Regions from separate parts of the Peribacillus sp. FSL M8-0224 genome, predicted to be linked through region 2. Evidence: a T-box and tRNA genes for the amino acid it is inferred to sense, from the RefSeq annotation. Region 2 holds a T-box; the other holds one or more tRNA genes.
The links. A T-box is a leader RNA that pairs with one kind of tRNA and senses whether it is charged. The one in region 2 lies ahead of pheS (phenylalanine--tRNA ligase subunit alpha), so its partner is inferred to be a tRNA-Phe.

Region 1: it has a tRNA-Phe gene. The T-box ahead of pheS (phenylalanine--tRNA ligase subunit alpha) is inferred to sense a tRNA for this amino acid. The anticodon was not compared.

The regions. Positions count from the first base shown of each region.
Region 1 covers NZ_JBBOOJ010000001.1:4,677,135-4,683,815, forward strand. Annotated here, with positions in the region: gene MKX49_RS22655 (isochorismate synthase) at 1-181, opposite strand, end outside; gene MKX49_RS22660 (1,4-dihydroxy-2-naphthoate polyprenyltransferase) at 481-1,401, shown strand; gene MKX49_RS22665 (TraR/DksA C4-type zinc finger protein) at 1,548-2,297, shown strand; tRNA gene MKX49_RS22670 (tRNA-Glu) at 2,339-2,410, opposite strand; tRNA gene MKX49_RS22675 (tRNA-Ser) at 2,414-2,504, opposite strand; tRNA gene MKX49_RS22680 (tRNA-Asn) at 2,506-2,580, opposite strand; tRNA gene MKX49_RS22685 (tRNA-Ile) at 2,593-2,669, opposite strand; tRNA gene MKX49_RS22690 (tRNA-Gly) at 2,675-2,748, opposite strand; tRNA gene MKX49_RS22695 (tRNA-His) at 2,753-2,828, opposite strand; tRNA gene MKX49_RS22700 (tRNA-Phe) at 2,846-2,921, opposite strand; tRNA gene MKX49_RS22705 (tRNA-Asp) at 2,945-3,020, opposite strand; tRNA gene MKX49_RS22710 (tRNA-Met) at 3,027-3,100, opposite strand; tRNA gene MKX49_RS22715 (tRNA-Ser) at 3,204-3,296, opposite strand; tRNA gene MKX49_RS22720 (tRNA-Ile) at 3,317-3,393, opposite strand; tRNA gene MKX49_RS22725 (tRNA-Met) at 3,404-3,480, opposite strand; tRNA gene MKX49_RS22730 (tRNA-Ala) at 3,509-3,584, opposite strand; tRNA gene MKX49_RS22735 (tRNA-Pro) at 3,602-3,678, opposite strand; tRNA gene MKX49_RS22740 (tRNA-Arg) at 3,690-3,766, opposite strand; tRNA gene MKX49_RS22745 (tRNA-Leu) at 3,777-3,865, opposite strand; tRNA gene MKX49_RS22750 (tRNA-Gly) at 3,878-3,952, opposite strand; tRNA gene MKX49_RS22755 (tRNA-Leu) at 3,961-4,042, opposite strand; tRNA gene MKX49_RS22760 (tRNA-Lys) at 4,050-4,125, opposite strand; tRNA gene MKX49_RS22765 (tRNA-Thr) at 4,147-4,222, opposite strand; tRNA gene MKX49_RS22770 (tRNA-Val) at 4,233-4,308, opposite strand; rRNA gene rrf (5S ribosomal RNA) at 4,320-4,435, opposite strand; rRNA gene MKX49_RS22780 (23S ribosomal RNA) at 4,555-6,681, opposite strand, start outside.
Region 2 covers NZ_JBBOOJ010000001.1:3,621,831-3,628,511, reverse strand. Annotated here, with positions in the region: gene MKX49_RS17425 (YsnF/AvaK domain-containing protein) at 1-102, shown strand, start outside; gene MKX49_RS17420 (general stress protein) at 271-1,071, shown strand; gene MKX49_RS17415 (hypothetical protein) at 1,105-1,266, shown strand; gene MKX49_RS17410 (general stress protein) at 1,429-1,812, shown strand; gene sspI (small acid-soluble spore protein SspI) at 1,829-2,038, opposite strand; gene MKX49_RS17400 (TrmH family RNA methyltransferase) at 2,161-2,919, shown strand; T-box leader at 2,964-3,206, shown strand; gene pheS (phenylalanine--tRNA ligase subunit alpha) at 3,265-4,305, shown strand; gene pheT (phenylalanine--tRNA ligase subunit beta) at 4,334-6,681, shown strand, end outside.

The DNA of each region.
Region 1 (6,681 bases), 1.1 Mb from region 2:
GGTCCTCCCAGAAAAAGCGTTCACCCGCATACCGTTCTCTTCCAGCTTGATAAAATGAAAGGGGGTTGTTGCATTTAATCTTCTTAATATGACTGAATAGAACTTGATCATTCAAGTCCTTCGCCTTTTGTATAGCTGAAGCCAGTCCCTGAAACTGTTCAGTTTCCTCTGAGATAGCCAAAAAAATCCCCCCAAATGTACATTTTAAAAGCTATTTAACCTATTTAAAGATACACCTCCCTTGAACCTCATGTCAATAAAACGCCCCTTTACCGAACGATTCTTCCCTGCTTTTTTCCTTATTATATGAATCTTAGCGAATGTAGAGAAATACCCTTGATTTTGGAAATGCATCACCCATGAATTTCAATTGTCACCCATACCCACTTTTCCTGCATTTATTAGGATAACCTTTTGTGCAACATTTCAATATTTGTTATAATTTCGAGAGAACCAATAATGATTTTGAGGAGAGAAATAATGCAAACAGAATACGACGGACTTCCCCTTAAACGGACCTGGAAGATTTGGTGGGAGTTAATTCGTCCACATACACTAACCGCAGCTTTTGTCCCAGTCTTACTTGGAACTGTGATTGCACTTTTGGAAGATGGAGTGAATTGGTTACTATTCGCTGCCATGATGATTGCAAGTATCCTGATTCAAGCTGCAACCAATTTATTCAATGAATACTATGATTTCAAGAGAGGCCTGGATACGGAGGAATCCGTAGGGATCGGTGGCGGGATCGTCCGTCATGGGATGACCCCCAGACTAATCATGAACTTGGCCCTTGGCATGTATGCCATCGCCTTGATCATTGGAATCTATATCTGTGCCGCATCGTCTTGGTGGCTTGCTGCAGTAGGCCTCGTTTGCATGCTTGTCGGCTATCTTTATACAGGCGGTCCCCTGCCCATTTCATATACACCGTTCGGGGAACTTTTTTCTGGATTGTTCATGGGCTTTTTGATAATCCTGATCGCCTTTTTCATTCAAACCGGTGATGTTTCTTCAACAGCCATCTTAATTGCCATTCCAAGTGGGATACTGGTAGGGCTGATCAACCTATCCAATAACCTCCGAGATCATGATGGGGATAAGGCACATGGCCGCAAAACGATGCCAGTCGTGATGGGCAGGAAAAACGCCCTGACATTCATGGCAATCATGTTCGCTTTCTCTTATCTATGGCTTGTTGGGCTCGTTCTTACCGGAAGCGTTACGGCTTGGATTCTCCTTGCCTTCCTTAGCATACCGAAGGCCATGGCCGCAATAAAAGGCTTCGTAGGTAAAACACAGCCGATCACGATGGTGCCGGCAATGAAAGCCACTGCCCAAACGAACACCTTCTTTGGCTTACTCATGGCCATTGGATTATTCATCAGCTATCTTATATAATCTCCGGGGACTGAGCCCATCCGCTCAGTCCTTTTTTCTATCTTCCGTTCCATATTGTTTTCCTATACTCCGATTCGGGTAATAGATAATACAACCACCTTACCAATATAAAAAGAGATTTGGACTTTAGAAGGAGTGAATTGGATATGGCAACGAAACAACAAACGCAAAAATTCAAAAAAGAACTGCTTCAAGAAAAAAATGAGCTATGTAATAGAATTCAAAATGATGAACAATCCGTTCTGGATAAAAGCCAAACGGAATCCGTAGGTGAATTATCATCCTATGATAATCATCCTGCTGACCTAGGGACCGAATTATTCGAGATGGAACGGAATCAAGCACTCGATGAGCATGCACAATCCGAAATGGAGAAAATAGATGAAGCTTTGAAAGCCATGGAAGAAGGATCGTATGGCCATTGTAAAACCTGCAATAAGGAAATCCCCATCGAGAGGCTTGAAGCGATCCCAAGCACCCTCTACTGTGTCGAGCATGCCCCAGAACGAACGCTTTCACAAGACAGGCCAGTGGAAGAGGATATACTGATTCCATCCAAGGGTGATCATTTTGAAAATCGTCATGGAATCGAAATGGCGGCTAAAGAAGATAGCTTTGGTGAAGTGGCCAAATTCGGTACATCAGAAACGCCATCTGATTATACCGGCGATCATGACAATTACAATGGTCTTTATAAAAACGAGGATGAAACGGATGGATTTCCTGAAGACTATGAAGGATTTGCCGCAAATGATATCGAAGGAAAAACGAGAGTGGATATACCGAACAAAAAGCAAAAGGAATATGAAGATACCCTGAAAGAAGAAAATATAGAATCCCAACTTGGAGACATTCCCTATAAACAAAAAGATGGTTATATCAAGGAAAATAAATGAAAAAAAGAAGCATACATGAATGTATGCTTCCCTTTTTGTTATGACCCGTACGGGATTCGAACCCGTGTTACCGCCGTGAAAGGGCGGTGTCTTAACCGCTTGACCAACGGGCCAACTGGCGGAGAAGGAGGGATTTGAACCCTCGCGCCGCTCGCGCGACCTACACCCTTAGCAGGGGCGCCTCTTCAGCCTCTTGAGTACTTCCCCGTGGCTCCGCAGGTAGGACTCGAACCTACGACCGTTCGGTTAACAGCCGAATGCTCTACCACTGAGCTACTGCGGAACAATATGAATATGGTGGGCCTAAATGGACTCGAACCATCGACCTCACGCTTATCAGGCGTGCGCTCTAACCAGCTGAGCTATAGGCCCATATTTGGAGCGGGTGAAGGGAATCGAACCCTCATCATCAGCTTGGAAGGCTGAGGTTTTACCACTAAACTACACCCGCGAAATGGGGCGACTGATGGGAATCGAACCCACGAATGCCTGAACCACAATCAGGTGCGTTAACCACTTCGCCACAATCGCCGTAATTTTGTAAGATATGGTGGCTCAGGACGGAATCGAACCGCCGACACAAGGATTTTCAGTCCTTTGCTCTACCGACTGAGCTACTGAGCCACATATGTATTCAATTTAAATAATGGCGGTCCCGACGGGAATCGAACCCGCGATCTCCTGCGTGACAGGCAGGCATGTTAACCGCTACACCACGGGACCTAATAATTGCGGGGACAGGATTTGAACCTGCGACCTTCGGGTTATGAGCCCGACGAGCTACCGGACTGCTCCACCCCGCGACGGTAATAATGAAACGATTAGCATCAAGCTTTCGTGAATATTGTTTCGTCCGCATCCTTTATGTAAGGTTGTTTTAAAACAACTTGCTGCTTTTAGAAAAAATGGAGGAGGTAGAGGGATTCGAACCCCCGCGGGATTTGACTCCCCTGTCGGTTTTCAAGACCGATCCCTTCAGCCGAACTTGGGTATACCTCCACGGCTTAAAAAAATGAATATGGTGGACCTTGTAGGACTCGAACCTACGACCGGACGGTTATGAGCCGTCTGCTCTAACCAGCTGAGCTAAAGGTCCTTATATTTATTGGTAGCGGCGGAGGGGATCGAACCCCCGACCTCACGGGTATGAACCGTACGCTCTAGCCAGCTGAGCTACACCGCCAATATAATATAAGTTTCTGATTGAAAAATGGTGGAGCCTAGCGGGATCGAACCGCTGACCTCCTGCGTGCAAGGCAGGCGCTCTCCCAGCTGAGCTAAGGCCCCATTCATTAAAAATCACGTGGTCGGGAAGACAGGATTCGAACCTGCGACCCCTTGGTCCCAAACCAAGTGCTCTACCAAGCTGAGCTACTTCCCGCAATAAAAACATGGTGCGCCCGGCGGGAGTCGAACCTACAACCTTCTGATTCGTAGTCAGATGCTCTATCCAATTGAGCTACGGGCGCATATTTATGATGGTGCCGAGGACCGGAATCGAACCGGTACGGTAGTCACCTACCGCAGGATTTTAAGTCCTGTGCGTCTGCCAGTTCCGCCACCCCGGCACATACGAAAAGTGGAGCGGAAGACGGGATTCGAACCCGCGACCCCAACCTTGGCAAGGTTGTATTCTACCACTGAACTACTTCCGCATGAAAGATGCGGGTGAAGGGACTTGAACCCCCACGCCTTGCGGCGCCAGATCCTAAGTCTGGTGCGTCTGCCAATTCCGCCACACCCGCATATAAATGGTGAGCCATGAAGGATTCGAACCTTCGACCCTCTGATTAAAAGTCAGATGCTCTACCAACTGAGCTAATGGCTCGTGCTTGTACTATCTTAAAAATGGTGCCGGCAAGAGGACTTGAACCCCCAACCTACTGATTACAAGTCAGTTGCTCTACCAGTTGAGCTACACCGGCAGGTGTAAAATGGTGGAGGATGACGGGATCGAACCGCCGACCCTCTGCTTGTAAGGCAGATGCTCTCCCAGCTGAGCTAATCCTCCATATGAAACCTGCTTGGCGACGTCCTACTCTCACAGGGGGAAACCCCCAACTACCATCGGCGCTGAAGAGCTTAACTGCCGTGTTCGGAATGGGAACGGGTGTGACCTCTTCGCTATCGTCACCAAACAATTTTAACATTTTTTCAAGACATATATTATTATAACGTCTTTTTGAGAAAATGCAAGAAGAAATTTTCATTCCTTCAAAACTAGATAATAAGAAGGTATTTCATTATTTAAAAAGCGTTGGTTAAGTCCTCGATCTATTAGTATCAGTCAGCTCCACATGTCACCATGCTTCCACCTCTGACCTATCAACCTGATCATCTTTCAGGGATCTTACTAGCTTGCGCCATGGGAAATCTCATCTTGAGGGGGGCTTCATGCTTAGATGCTTTCAGCACTTATCCCGTCCGCACGTAGCTACCCAGCTATGCCTTTGGCAAGACAACTGGTACACCAGCGGTGCGTCCATCCCGGTCCTCTCGTACTAAGGACAGCTCCTCTCAAATTTCCTGCGCCCGCGACGGATAGGGACCGAACTGTCTCACGACGTTCTGAACCCAGCTCGCGTACCGCTTTAATGGGCGAACAGCCCAACCCTTGGGACCGACTACAGCCCCAGGATGCGATGAGCCGACATCGAGGTGCCAAACCTCCCCGTCGATGTGGACTCTTGGGGGAGATAAGCCTGTTATCCCCGGGGTAGCTTTTATCCGTTGAGCGATGGCCCTTCCATGCGGAACCACCGGATCACTAAGCCCGACTTTCGTCCCTGCTCGACTTGTAGGTCTCGCAGTCAAGCTCCCTTGTGCCTTTACACTCTACGAATGATTTCCAACCATTCTGAGGGAACCTTTGGGCGCCTCCGTTACTCTTTAGGAGGCGACCGCCCCAGTCAAACTGCCCACCTGACACTGTCTCCCACCCCGATAAGGGGCGCGGGTTAGAATTTCAATACAGCCAGGGTAGTATCCCACCAACGCCTCCACCGAAGCTGGCGCTCCGGCTTCTCAGGCTCCTACCTATCCTGTACAAGCTGTACCAAAATTCAATATCAGGCTGCAGTAAAGCTCCACGGGGTCTTTCCGTCCTGTCGCGGGTAACCTGCATCTTCACAGGTACTATAATTTCACCGAGTCTCTCGTTGAGACAGTGCCCAGATCGTTACACCTTTCGTGCGGGTCGGAACTTACCCGACAAGGAATTTCGCTACCTTAGGACCGTTATAGTTACGGCCGCCGTTTACTGGGGCTTCGGTTCAAAGCTTCGCTTGCGCTAACCTCTCCCCTTAACCTTCCAGCACCGGGCAGGTGTCAGCCCCTATACTTCGCCTTGCGGCTTCGCAGAGACCTGTGTTTTTGCTAAACAGTCGCCTGGGCCTATTCACTGCGGCTTTTCTGGGCTATTCACCCTAAAAAGCACCCCTTCTCCCGAAGTTACGGGGTCATTTTGCCGAGTTCCTTAACGAGAGTTCTCTCGCACACCTTAGGATTCTCTCCTCGCCTACCTGTGTCGGTTTGCGGTACGGGCACCTTACATCTCACTAGAGGCTTTTCTTGGCAGCGTGGAATCAGGAACTTCGGTACTATATTTCCCTCGCCATCACAGCTCCGCCTTAATGGAAACGGGATTTGCCTCGTTTCCGGCCTAACTGCTTGGACGCGCATATCCAACAGCGCGCTTACCCTATCCTTCTGCGTCCCCCCATCGTTCAAACGATGTATAGGTGGTACAGGAATATCAACCTGTTGTCCATCGCCTACGCCTTTCGGCCTCGGCTTAGGTCCCGACTAACCCTGAGCGGACGAGCCTTCCTCAGGAAACCTTAGGCATTCGGTGGAAGGGATTCTCACCCTTCTTTCGCTACTCATACCGGCATTCTCACTTCTAAGCGCTCCACCAGTCCTTCCGGTCTGACTTCAACGCCCTTAGAACGCTCTCCTACCATCGACACCATACGGTGTCAATCCACAGCTTCGGTGATACGTTTAGCCCCGGTACATTTTCGGCGCGGAGTCACTCGACCAGTGAGCTATTACGCACTCTTTAAATGGTGGCTGCTTCTAAGCCAACATCCTGGTTGTCTAAGCAACTCCACATCCTTTTCCACTTAACGTATACTTTGGGACCTTAGCTGGTGGTCTGGGCTGTTTCCCTTTCGACTACGGATCTTATCACTCGCAGTCTGACTCCCAAGAATAAGTATTTGGCATTCGGAGTTTGACTGAATTCGGTAACCCGTTGGGGGCCCCTAGTCCAATCAGTGCTCTACCTCCAATACTCTCATCTTGAGGCTAGCCCTAAAGCTATTTCGGAGAGAACCAGCTATCTCCAGGTTCGATTGGAATTTCTCCGCTACCCACACCTCAT
Region 2 (6,681 bases):
GTTCAGGATACTCTTAAAAAGGAAGATATCCAGCTTGATAGTACAGATGAATCGATCGTGAATGAGAAAAAGGCAACTGAACGTAGAACCGACCGCTTCTAAGAGTGAAGGAAATGGCCTGCAGTTTTAAAAACTGCAGGTTTCTTTTTGGTTTTTAAAGGCTGATTAAAGGTTCGAGCTTAGGGAAGGCAAACCTTTTTGTTTAATTGGCACCCATCAGGGTATAAATACACATAAGAAGAAATATCGGAAAAAGGAGGAGGAAGATGCATGGGAAAAACATTATATGGTGTTTTTAATACGGAAAGAGAAATGATCCAGGCTATACAATCCCTCAAGGAAAAGGGGGTTCATGAAGGGGAAATAACGGTAATGGCTGATAAGAAAGAAGATTTGGATTTCGTTAATGAAAAGCATGATCCGGATGTCGAAGTCGTTACTAACTCTAACGAGGAATCCTTCATTGATAAAATGAAACACTTTTTCCTGAACGAGGGTTCTGAAGATTTAAGGAACCGTCTAGGTGAGTTAGGGCTTGCCGATAGTGAAGCAACCGCTTATATAAATGAAGTGGAGGCCGGAAAATTCCTCATTCTTTTAGATGAATCGGAAACCGTAACAGCACGAGAGAACATAACTTCCAATCGCATCGAGGATACGGACGCACCTGCAGAGAATCCGCTTAAAACAGGGGTGGTGAACAATCCGGACCCGAACCTTTTTCCGGAAACAACCGCGAATGCCTATCAAACAAGGGAAATGGAAGCACAGCCAGGAAGAAGCGAAGAGCTTCACGGAAATTCCGCCAATATCTATGAAAATGAAGAGCTGGATATGAAGCGAGCTCAAGAAAGGGAAATCTGGGGGAATTCCACAGAAAAATTCAAGAAGCAAAAACCAGGGATTCATGAAGGAACACGGGCAAGCGACCCGTTTGCAGACGATGCTGACAAAAACCTGGACGCTCAAGGATCACTGGATCGGACCGCGGGCCCGACAGCCAGCGGACAGCAAGAGGAAGGCTTACAAGATGAATACATTAAAAATCGAATCAATACCGACAATCTGTGATACGCAACAAGAACAGCCTGCATAAGGCTGTTTTTGTTTGTTTTTTCTGTATTCGTTATTGGATTGAATAAATGTGCGGCACTCCTGCCGAATTACTGGCTAGCCGAGCCACCGCAGCCGCTTTTTGATGTGGCTTGGCAGACAGTTGGCGGAAAGGGAGCGGATTCTGAAATCAACTGCAACATTTTTTTATAAAACTGCAGAGTTTGCTACAGGCTGTTATTTTTATAAAAACCCTTTAGGCTGAGGGTTCCCTTGTTCGTCTCCATAGACTATTTGCTTGTTTATTGATAAAGCTGCAAGGTATAATGACAAAGGAATTTTATTTTAAGTAGAGTAACAAGGAGGGGGAGAAACATGGAAAAAAACGTATATGGTGTTTTTGACTCTAATCCGGAACTACTTGCTGCAATTTCAAACTTAAAAGCAAAAGGCGTATCTGGCACCCAAATGACAGTGGCAGCTGATATAAAAAATTATGTGCAGCTTGGAAATGAACATACGGATATACTGATCATCGCCAATCAGGATAAGGAGGACACTCTTTTTTTTAAAATCTTCCATTACTTCACAGATGAAGGATCTGGAGATTTACGCAGCTTTTTCACGAAATACGGCTACTCTTTTGCTGAGACAAAAGCGATGCTTGAAGAAGTGAAAGCAAAAAAATTCATCTTGCTGCTTGATGAAGAAGTCTCCATCGAAGAACTGAAGGCTGGCAAAGCGAGATTAAAAAAATAACAGCCTTTGAAGGCTGTTATTTTTTTAATCCTGCTTCGAGGGCAGTGATCATTTCCTGTTTTTCCTGCTCAGATGAATTTTCCCAGATGACCTCGAATAAAACTCCCAATCCAGGAAGCATTTTTTCCTCGCCATTTTGTATGGCATCGACAATCGTGTCTTCCAGCTGCTCTTGCGTATTTCCAGATACATTTTGAATGATCGCATTACGTAAGTTTAAATTCATAATTATTCCTCCTCTAACACATAATGACTGACATTAATAGCATTTCACAAACTCGCATGCAATATGTATGTGAATTGCGTTATAATAGGAAAATCAGTGTGAAGTTAAAGGAGCGTTTACCCTTGAAATATATCGAATCCGTAAAAAACCCGCAAGTTAAGCAATGGAAAAAACTTTTGACGAAAAAAGAACGAGATAAAACAGGTAAATATTTAGTTGAGGGTTTTCACCTAGTTGAAGAAGCTTTAAAGGAAGAAATCGTCTTGGAAGTGATCATCAATGAAGAAACTGAAATGCCTGCCCATTTTAAGGTGGAAGGCACAGAACTCATTTATGTGAAAAATGATATTATGAAGGCGATTTGCGATACCGAAGCCCCGCAGGGAATTGCTGCGGTTTGTGAACAGAAATCAACGAGCATGGAGTCCATCAATCCGGAGAAATTATTGTTGATCGATGCCGTCCAAGATCCTGGGAATATTGGAACGATGATCAGGACAGCGGATGCAGCGGGAATCGATGCGGTCATCCTTGGGGAAGGGTGTGCTGACTTGTATAATCCCAAAGTGGTCCGTTCGACGCAAGGGAGCCTCTTCCATATGCCTGTCATTAAAGGGAACCTATCCGAAATCATCGATGGGCTGAAGCAAAGTGGCACACCGGTTTATGGCACGGCATTAGAAGGGGCATCGCCATTTGAAGAAGTGGAAAAGTCTTCCCGATTTGCCCTGCTGGTCGGTAATGAAGGCCAAGGAGTATCGAAGGAATTACTGGAGAAAACGACTAAAAACCTCTATATTCCCATCTACGGAAAAAGTGAATCTTTGAATGTGGGGATCGCTGCCGGGATTTTAATGTACCATTTACGAAAATCGATTTGAAACGGCCGAAGAATTATAATATAATAAAACAGAATTTTATAATGAAAACAACGATGACAAAGAGTAGTAGCTTTAAGTTAACCATATCCAGGGAGAAAATGCCTTGACTGAAAGCATTTTTATGGCACTGCTTAAGTGAATTCACCTTTCGAGTTGGCATTGGGAAGACAGAATGTCCGAAAAATGTTCCGGTGAAGAGCCGTTATTTTTAATGAAGTGAGTGCAGAAGTTTTTTTGTTTGTGCACTAATAAGGGTGGTACCGCGATACATAAACCTCGTCCCTTTAGGGATCGGGGTTTTTTTGTGTTCATTTTTACAAAAGGAAAATAAAGGAGGAAGACATGATGCAGGAACGTTTACTAGAACTGCAGGAAGAAGCGTTGCAAAAAGTTGCCGCCGCTTCCGAATTAAAAGAACTGAATGAAGTCCGTGTTGCTTATTTAGGGAAAAAAGGGCCAATCACTGAGGTATTGCGCGGCATGGGTAAATTATCTGCCGAAGAACGCCCGAAAATCGGGGCACTAGCCAATGAAGTACGTGAAGCGATCGCAACAAAGATCGAGGAGAAACAAAAAGCGCTTGAAACCGCGGCAGTCAATGCAAAGCTAGCAACTGAAACGATTGACGTCACACTTCCAGGACGTCCGGTAAACAAGGGGAATCTTCACCCATTAACACGAATCGTGGAGGAAATCGAAGACTTATTCATCGGGATGGGTTATACGGTTGCGGAAGGTCCTGAAGTCGAGAGCGACTACTACAACTTCGAGGCACTTAACTTGCCAAAAAGCCATCCGGCACGTGATATGCAGGACTCCTTCTACATCACGGATGAAATCCTGATGCGCACGCACACTTCACCTGTTCAAGCCAGAACGATGAAAAAACATAAAGGTCAAGGCCCTGTTAAAATCATTTGCCCAGGAAAAGTATATCGCCGGGATAACGATGATGCGACACACTCCCATCAATTCCAGCAAATTGAAGGCTTGGTCATCGATGAGAACATCAGCATGAGCGACCTGAAAGGAACGCTAGACGTATTTGCGAAAAAAGTATTCGGTCAAGACCGTGAAATCCGTCTTCGTCCGAGTTTCTTCCCATTTACTGAGCCTTCCGTCGAAGTGGATATTTCTTGTAAAATCTGCAGCGGTAAAGGCTGCAGCGTATGTAAAAAAACAGGCTGGATCGAAGTGCTTGGCGCTGGGATCGTTCATCCGAACGTCCTTGAGATGGCTGGCTTCGATTCCAAGAAATACTCTGGATTTGCATTTGGAATGGGCGTGGAACGGATTGCCATGTTGAAGTACGGTGTGGACGATATTCGTCATTTCTATACGAATGATGTTCGATTCTTAAAACAATTCAACCATCACGAAGCATAAATTTTTATTTTAAAAAGGAGGACCTACCATGTTTGTGTCATATAAATGGTTACAAGATTATGTTGACCTTTCAGGCATCAATGCGACGGAGCTAGCTGACAAAATCACGAAAAGCGGCATTGAGGTTGAAGGGGTGGAAAAGAAAAGTGAAGGGCTAAAAGGGGTCGTCATCGGGCATGTCTTAGAACGTGAACAGCATCCAAATGCGGATAAATTGAATAAATGCCAAGTTGATATCGGGGCAGAAAATCCCGTTCAGATCATCTGCGGGGCACCGAATGTCGATAAGGGCCAAAAAGTCGCAGTCGCTACAGTTGGCGCAGTCCTTCCAGGTAATTTCAAAATCAAGAAAGCGAAACTTCGCGGAGAAGAATCGCACGGAATGATTTGCTCGCTTCAAGAATTGGGCTTCGAATCCAAGCTTGTTTCCAAGGATTATGCTACAGGAATCTTCGTCTTCCCTAATGATGTGGAAGTAGGGAAAGATGCATTGGAGGAACTTGGTTTAAGTGATGAAGTGCTGGAACTTGGGCTGACTCCAAACCGCTCCGATGCTTTGAGTATGCTTGGTGTTGCATACGAAGTGGGAGCCATTCTAGGCCGGGAAGTGAAATGGCCGGTAGTCGAGAAAGAAGAGGCAGCTGAAAAAGCAACTGATTATATCAGTGTCAAAGTGGAAGCGAAAGAAGATAACCCGATATACATGGCTAAAATCATCAAGGATGTTAAGATCGGACCCTCACCGCTTTGGATGCAGACTAGGTTGATGTCTGCAGGTATCCGACCTCATAATAATGTGGTGGATATCACGAACTACATTTTACTTGAATACGGCCAACCGCTCCATGCCTTTGATTATGACCGCTTTGGTTCAAAGGAAATCGTCATCCGCAGAGCGAAGGATGCTGAAAAAATCGTAACATTGGATGAAGCGGAACGCACTTTGACACCTGACCATTTAGTGATCACGAATGGCAGTGAGCCTGTTGCGATTGCTGGTGTGATGGGCGGAGCGGATTCCGAAGTCAAAAATGATACGACGAACATCATTATTGAAAGTGCATATTTTGCAGGTACAGTGGTTCGCAAAGCTTCAAAGGACCATGGATTACGCAGTGAAGCCAGTGCCCGCTTTGAAAAAGGCGTCGACCCGGCACGTGTTCGTGAAGCAGGGGAACGTGCTGCACAATTGATTGCACAATATGCAGGCGGAACAGTCTTACAAGGAGCAGCAGAAGTTGACGAATTGTCAATGGAACCTGCGGTCATTAGCATCACGCTTGAAAAAATCAACACACTCCTTGGAACAAGCATGACCGTATCAGTTGTGGAGTCAATCTTCAAACGTCTGCAATTCGGCGTGGAACTTGACAATGAAACATTCACGATCACTGTCCCGACGCGCCGTGGTGATATTACGATTGAAGCCGATTTAGTCGAAGAGGCTGCACGTTTATATGGATATGATAACATCCCCGTTACACTGCCGATCGGTTCTGCTAACCCAGGACAATTGACAGACTATCAAATTAAACGGCGGAAGGCACGCCGTACACTTGAAGGCGCAGGCCTTTATCAAGCAGTGACCTATTCACTGACAAGCCAGGAAAAAGCGTCCCAATTCGCATTGGAAGCAAGAGAATCCATTCGATTGGCAATGCCAATAAGTGAAGAAAGAAGCCAGCTGCGTTTAAGCATCGTGCCTCAATTGCTGGAAGTCGTGAAATATAACAATGCCCGCCAAATTGATTCACTGGCACTGTATGAAATCGGTTCGGTATTCTTTAAGCGTGACGAACAAGAACTGCCTGAAGAAAAAGAACATGTTGCTGGAGCAATCACCGGCCTATGGGAGTCACATCTATGGCAGGGTGAAAAGAAACCAGTGGATTTCTTTGTAGCCAAAGGCGTGATCGAAGCATTATTCGACACACTTGGATTAGCTGATCAAATCAGTTACCGCCAAGCGGAAATCAACGACATGCATCCAGGACGGGCAGCGGAAGTACTATTGAATGGTGAAGTAATTGGCTTTATCGGTCAAGTGCACCCAACTGTCCAAAAAGACTTGGATATTAAAGAAACATACATTTTCGAACTTTCCTTAAAAGCATTGGCCGAAGCAGAAGTCGCGCCGATAGCATACCAAACGATTCCGCGCTATCCATCAACCACACGCGATATCGCGCTCGTTGTGGATCAAGCTACGAAAGCCGGGGACATTCAGGATATTATTGAAGAAGCCGGCGGCAAACTGCTGAAAGAAGTAAGCATCTTCGACTTATACGAAGGTGAAAGAATGGAGGAAGGCAAGAAATCCATTGCCTACTCACTGAAATACTACGACCCGGAACGTACACTGACGGACGAGGACAT